Regions from separate parts of the Arthrobacter sp. Cza30 genome, predicted to be linked through region 1. Evidence: riboswitches for the same ligand, from Rfam matches in the RefSeq annotation. Region 1 holds a riboswitch; the other holds the start of a gene.
What was found. Region 1 has a riboswitch for thiamine pyrophosphate ahead of AC5RVZ_RS08300 (NtaA/DmoA family FMN-dependent monooxygenase). Riboswitches for the same ligand answer to the same signal wherever they lie in the genome.

Region 2: it holds a riboswitch for thiamine pyrophosphate, as region 1 does, so the genes downstream of both, AC5RVZ_RS31140 (YkoF family thiamine/hydroxymethylpyrimidine-binding protein) here and AC5RVZ_RS08300 (NtaA/DmoA family FMN-dependent monooxygenase) in region 1, are expected to answer to the same signal.

The regions. Positions count from the first base shown of each region.
Region 1 covers NZ_JBNHGA010000002.1:639,580-643,063, forward strand. The annotation lists gene scpC (succinyl-CoA:acetate CoA-transferase ScpC) at 84-1,604, shown strand; TPP riboswitch at 1,672-1,781, shown strand; gene AC5RVZ_RS08300 (NtaA/DmoA family FMN-dependent monooxygenase) at 1,812-3,185, shown strand; gene AC5RVZ_RS08305 (oxidoreductase) at 3,204-3,484, opposite strand, start outside.
Region 2 covers NZ_JBNHGA010000014.1:42,296-45,779, forward strand. The annotation lists gene AC5RVZ_RS31135 (adenylosuccinate synthase) at 1-803, shown strand, start outside; TPP riboswitch at 970-1,080, shown strand; gene AC5RVZ_RS31140 (YkoF family thiamine/hydroxymethylpyrimidine-binding protein) at 1,113-1,784, shown strand; gene AC5RVZ_RS31145 (ECF transporter S component) at 1,801-2,427, shown strand; gene AC5RVZ_RS31150 (ABC transporter ATP-binding protein) at 2,414-3,484, shown strand, end outside.

The sequences.
Region 1 (3,484 bases):
AGGGGTGCCGTTTTCTCCGCCCCGAACCCCGGCACCCGTGCCCGGCCCTACAGTGGAGGGAGAGATTTAGACGAAGGGGCACGATGCAAGACCGCATTCGCAACGCCCGCCTGCGCGAGCGCGTGATGAGCGCGGAGCAGGCGGCAGAACTGATCAAACCCGGCATGACCGTGGCCATGAGCGGCTTCACCGGCGCCGGTTATCCGAAGGCGGTGCCGCAGGCGCTCGCGGCACGGATGGAAACCGCGCACGCGGCCGGGGAGCAGTTCAAGATCCGCGTACTCACCGGCGCTTCGACGGCCCCTGAGCTCGACGGCGCCCTCGCCAAGGTCGACGGGATGCAGCTGCGCCTGCCCTACCAGTCGGACCCGGCGCTGCGCGAACGGATCAATGCCGGCGAGCTGGACTACATCGACATGCACCTCAGCCACGTCGCCCAGCACACCTGGTTCGGGTTTTTCGGCGACGTCGACCTGGCCGTGGTCGAGGCGGTGGGCATCCTCGAGGACGGACGGCTCATCCCGTCCACCTCGGTGGGCAACAACATGACCTGGCTCCGGCAGGCCAGCCAGGTCATCGTGGAGATCAACAACGCCCAGCCGGTGGGTCTCGAGGGCATGCACGACGTCTACTACGGCACCGCCCTGCCGCCGGAACGCAGGCCCATCCCGCTCGAGCACCCCGACGACCGGATCGGCGAACCCTACCTGCAGGTGGATCCGGACAAGATCGTGGCCGTCGTGCACACCGACGCGCCCGACCGGAACTCCCCCTTCAACCCGCCCGACGACGCGTCGCAGCAGATCGCGGGCCACCTGCTGGACTTCCTGGACCACGAGGTCCGGCGCGGGCGGCTGACCGAGCAGCTGCTCCCGCTGCAGTCCGGCGTCGGCAATATCCCCAACGCCGTGCTGGAAGGCCTGGCGGCCGGCGGCTACCGCGGCCTGACCGCCTACACCGAAGTCATCCAGGACGGCATGCTGCAGCTGCTCAAGGAGGGCGTGCTGCGCATGGCCTCCGCCACGTCCTTCTCGCTCAGCCGCACCGGCCTGGAGGAGTTCAACGCCAACGTCGACTACTACCGCGAGCGCATCATCCTGCGCACCCAGGAAATTTCCAACCACCCCGAGCTGGTCCGCCGGCTGGGCTGCATCTCGCTCAACGGCATGATCGAGGCGGACATCTACGGCAACATCAACTCCACCCACGTGGCCGGCACCAAGGTCATGAACGGCATCGGCGGCTCCGGCGACTTCGCCCGGAACAGCTACCTGTCCGTCTTCATGTCCCCCAGCATGGCCAAGGGCGGGAAGGTCTCCAGCATCGTGCCGATGGCCAGCCACGTCGACCACACCGAGCACGACACGATGATCGTGATCACCGAGCAGGGCCTGGCCGACCTGCGCGGGCTCGCGCCGAAGCAGCGGGCGCGCAAGATCATCGAGACCTGCGCGCATCCGGACTACCGGCCCATGCTCCAGGACTACTTCGACCGGGCCTGCCGGGACAGCTTCGGCAAGCACACCCCGCACCTGCTCGGCGAGGCCTTGTCCTGGCACCAGCGCTTCGTGGAGACCGGCAGCATGCTCCCCGCACAGCAGTAACGGCCGGGAGTATGACGCCGTCGTGCCGGCGGCCTTTCGCCGCCCGGTGCGGCTGCCGGTAGGCTGCTGGCTTGTACACGGGAGTCCGGTGAGCCGGGCTGAGAGGAAGCTTCTCAAGTTTCGACCGTTGAACCTGATCTGGATCATGCCAGCGCAGGGAGCAACCCTCACACCCGTGCCCTGTTCACTCAACAGAAGGGCGCGACAGTGCAGACATCCGACGGCATGCACCTGGTGGCGATGGTCAACCCGCCGACCAGCCAGTATTCCGAGAACTGGCGGCATCCGCTCTCCCGGCGGGACTGGATGAGCGCGGAGTTTTACCTCGATCTGGGCCGGACGCTGGAACGAGGCTGCTTCGACATGCTGTTCCTGCCCGACGCGCTGGCCGTCCCCGAGGACAACGCGGGCGACTACGCCACCACGCTGGTCACCGGCGGCAAGGGCGCCATCTATCTCGACCCCTTGGTCACCCTGTCACTGGTTGCCGGCGCGACCCGGCACCTGGGCTTGGCCGCCACCATCTCCACGACCTTCACCCCTGCCTACACCATCGCCCGGAAGCTGCTCTCGCTGGATCACCTCTCTGGCGGCCGGGTCGCCTGGAACATCGTCACGTCCACCACCGACGCCGAGGCCGCCAACTTCGGCCTGGCCGCCATCCCGCCCAAGTCGGAGCGTTACGACCGGGCCGACGACGTCGTCCAGGCCGTGGTGGACCTATGGGAGACCTGGGAGCCCGGGGCGCTGACACTGGACGTGCCGGGACGCCGGTTTGCGGATCCGGAGCGTGTCCACCGGGTACCGGAACGGTCCCGGTCCGGCGGCGACGAGGGTCCGCTGAGCCGCGGTCCGATCACCCTGCCGCGCAGCCCGCAGGGAAGGCCGGTGCTCATGCAGGCCGGATCCTCCCCGCGCGGCATGGAGTTCGCCGCCCGCTGGGCCGAGGTCGTGTTCGCCGTCGCCGACACTCCGGACGCCATGCGCGCGGTGCGGACCGAACTGCGGGCCCGCGCTGCGGCCGCCGGACGGAATCCGGATCAGCTGGCCGTGCTCCCGGCGGTTCAGCCGATTACCGGTGCCACGCCAGCCGCCGCCCGCGGGGCGCTGCGGGGTCTGGAGGCGGCACTCGACGAGGAGGACGTCCTGACGAAGTTGGGCCGGCTCCTCCACGCGGCCCGGGAGGACCTGACGCCGGACGGCAGCGCCGAGGAGTTGCTGCTGGCCCATCGCGGGGCCACGGGCAGCGAGGGTTTTGAACAGATGCTCCTGGCCGCAGCCCGCCGGGAATCCATGACCGTCCGCGAGCTGGCGATGGCGCAGGCCATGAACCAGCTGAAACCCCAGCCCGTGGGCGATCCGGCGGACATCGCCGACTACTTGTGCGAACTCTACGACTCTGAGGCGGCTGACGGTTTCGTGATCATGTCGGCCCTCTACCCGTCCTCGCTCGAAGACTTCGTCAACGGCGTGGTGCCGGAACTGCAGGCCCGGGGCCGGTTCCGGACCGCCTATTCGGGACACACCCTGCGCGATCACCTGGGAGCCTCCCTGAAAGGCAGCCGCTCCGGCGCGTCTTAGCAGCCCTTCCGCTCCGGCTCAGCGCTGGTAGATCCTGGCGAGCACGGCGTCGAAGACCCCGTCGGGCAGCAGCCGGCGAGCGCCCATGATCGTCCGCGCGCCCCTGCCGACCGGGTACCGGGTGCGCGTGCGCCGAGCGGCCGCCACCCGGGCGATGCGGCGGCCAACAACGTCCGGCCGCGTTCCCGTGCGTTCCGTGTACGCCCCGGCAATCGCCCGCGCCACGCTCTCTGCCTGCGGCGCGTAGGCCGTGCCTTCGGAACTCTGCTGCAGGCTCTCCACCGCGATGGCGTCCCACT
Region 2 (3,484 bases), on a different contig from region 1:
CGCTGCGGCAGAAGAACGAACTGCTCGTCAAGGTGTACAACCGCCGGGACGTGCACGTCGAGGAGGTCGTGGAGTACTTCCTCTCCTTCGCCGAGCGGCTGCGCCCGATGGTCATCGACTCCACCTACGTGCTGAATAAGGCGCTGGACGAGGGCAAGGTCGTGCTGATGGAGGGCGGCCAGGCAACGTTCCTGGACGTGGACCACGGCACCTACCCGTTCGTGACCTCCTCCAACCCGACCGCCGGCGGCGCGTCCGTGGGCTCGGGCATCGGCCCCACCCGGATCAACCGCGTCGTGGGCATCATCAAGGCGTACACCACCCGCGTGGGCGCCGGGCCGTTCCCCACCGAGCTGTTCGACGACATGGGCGAGTACCTGCAGAAGAAGGGCGGGGAGTTCGGCGTGAACACCGGCCGGCCGCGGCGCTGCGGCTGGTACGACGCCGTGCTGGCCCGCCACGCCGCCCGCGTCAACGGCTTCACGGACTACTTCGTGACCAAGCTGGACGTCCTCACCGGCATCGAACAGATCCCGGTCTGCGTCGCCTACGACGTGGACGGCATCCGGCACGACGAAATGCCGATGACCCAGACTGAGTTCCACCACGCCAAGCCGATCTTCGAGTACTTCGAGGGCTGGACCGAGGACATCACCGGCGCCAGGACCCTGGAAGACCTGCCCGAGAACGCCCGCAACTACGTGCTGGCGCTCGAAAAACTCTCCGGCACCCGGTTTTCCGCCATCGGCGTTGGCCCCGACCGCGACCAGACCATCGTGGTGCGGGACCTGATCAACGAATAGCAGGACCAACGACGGCGGTGCGTCCGGTTCGGCGTCGGGCCGTCCCCGCTGGATGACGAGCGCGGGGCGCGGGCAGTGATGTCCGCGCCCCGTCGCATCCCAGCCTTCACAGCCCCTTTCAGGCCGTTGAAACCTTTCGCCTCTACCGCGCGCGATGGGTTAGACTCGTGGGCAACACGGGAGTCCGGTGAGCCGGGCTGAGAGGAAACTTCTCAAGTTTCGACCGTCGAACCTGATCTGGATCATGCCAGCGCAGGGACGTTGACTCTTTACTACCCGTGCCCCGTTTAACGAACCTAAGGGCGCGACATGCGAACATCAGACTCGATCGTCACAGCGACGAACACCCCCACTGCTGCCGTCGGCAGCGACAAGTTCACCGCCACTCCCCGCGAGTTCGGCGTGGGCGCGAGATTGACCCTGGCGGTCATGGCCGACAACTACGCCGACGTCATCCTGGCGGCACTGGACCAGGCCGACTCCACCGGCCTCGACGTGCAGACCGGCAAGGTGAGCACCTACCTGACCGGCACCGAGCAGGATGTGCTGCGCTACCTGAGCCAGGTCATTGCCGCGGCGGGACGCACCGGGGCACATGTCTCGGCCTCCGTGCTCCTGTCCCGGGGCTGCCCGGGCGGCGTCAGCTGCGAGATACCCGAGGGCGGCGCGGCCCTGTACTCCGAGATCCCGGAACTGGAACCCACGGGAATCGAGGCCGCCGCCGACTGGGCGCTTTATCCCCTGGCCGACGGCGGTACCGGCGGTTCCTCGGCGGACCACATGCGCGATATCTACGCCGCCATCGACTACGCGAAGTCCACGGGTGTCGCGGTGCAGGCGGAGCACTTCGTCACCCGCCTGGACGGCGACGTCGCCCAGGTGCTGCAGACCATTGCCGCCGGCTGGATACTGGTGGGCCGGTCCGTCCAGCACGTGACGACCCACGCCACGCTCTCCATCAACAGCCCCAGCGCCTCCTGAAGCGGAAGGACCAGTCATGCCATCATCGTCGTCGCAGCAGCATGCCCTCCCGCGCGGTGCCTGGACCCTAAAGGACCTCGTCCTCCTGGTTGTCCTGGGCGTCGTCTTCGGTTTCCTCTACTGGGTCTTCGTCCAGGCCTGGACCGCCCTGTCCCTGCTGATGGGTCCGGCCGGAGACCTATCGCAGCACTTCCTGGCCGGAAGCTGGCTCCTGGTGGCTCCGATCGCCATCGCCATCGTCCAGCGTCCCTTCGCCGGTGTCCTGGCCGAGGTTTTGGCCTCGGTGATAGAGGTGGTGTTCCTGGGCTCCGCCGTCGGTCCGCTGCTGTTCGTCGCGGCCGCCATCCAGGGCGTTGGCAGTGAGATCCCGTTCGCGGCCACCCGCTATCGTTCCTACGGCTGGCTTACCTACGCCCTGTCCGGGCTGTTCGGCGCCGGCCTGGTCTTCTTCTATTCGGCCTTCCGGTCCGGCTGGTACGGCCAGGACTTGTTCTGGACCCGCCTGGTCATCCACCTGATCTCCGGTGTGATTCTGGGCGGGCTGCTGGGCAAGATCATCGTCGACGGGCTGGCGAAGACCGGCGTGGTGGACAACTTCGCGATTGGCCGGGCCCGGCTGGGCACAACCGATGCGCACCGCTGACCCGGTCCTGGAGCTCGATGAGGTATCCGTAGGCTTCCCCCGCCGGGACACAGCCGTGCTGCGCAACATCATGCTGCGGCTTGGGCCCGGGGAACACCTGATCGTGTTCGGGGCTTCCGGGTCGGGAAAGTCCACCCTGCTGCAGGCGGTCACGGGGGTGGTTCCGCACTCGGTGGTCGCCACCCTGGCCGGCACGGTGTCGGTGAACGGCGTGGCCACCACCGATTCCTCGGTCGCCGAGCTTTCCCGGCACGTCGGCGTGCTGGCCCAGGATCCCTCCTCCGGGGTCTGCCTCCCGGACGTCGAACAGGAGCTGGCGCTGCCGCTCGAGAATCGTGCGGTGCCTCCGGAGGAAATATCGGCACGGATCGACGCCGCGCTGGCCTCGGTTGGTGCCGCCAGCCTCCGCGGCCGCCAGACAGCCCAGCTCTCCGGCGGAGAAGGCCAGCGGGTGGCGCTGGCCGCGAGCCTCATCGCCGAACCGGACCTGCTGCTGCTCGACGAACCCACCTCCATGCTGGACCCGGCAGGCTTGGCCGCGGTGCGGGACGCCGTCTCCGCTGCCACGGCCGCCTACGGGCCGGCAGTGGTGCTGGTCGAACACCGGCTGGACGACTACGCCGGGGTGGCCGGCATAGCCGGCCTGCCGCACCGGGCGGTCGTCCTGGGCGACGCGGGCCAGGTCCTGGCCGACGGCGCGACCGCCGACGTGCTGGGGGCCCATGCCGTCCAGCTGAACGCGGCCGGATGCTGGCTGCCGCTGGAGACGGAATTGCTGGCCGTCACCGGCCGGCCCGGCGGCCTCGGCGCGCCCGACGTCTGTTCGGAGCTGCGGCAGCTGGCGGCGCCGGACCCCGAGGACCTGGCCCCGCCTGGCCCCGAGGGGGAGGCCGCAGTGCCCGCTGCCGCGGCGCCCGCGACCGGCGAGACGGTGCTGGCCGCGGAGAGCCTGTCCGTCTCGCGGACGGTGCCCGGGCGGAAGAAGCGCCCGAACGCAGGCGATGTCCCGCCGGAGGCTGCCATTCTCAAGGATGTGGCGCTCCGGTTGAGGCGCGGC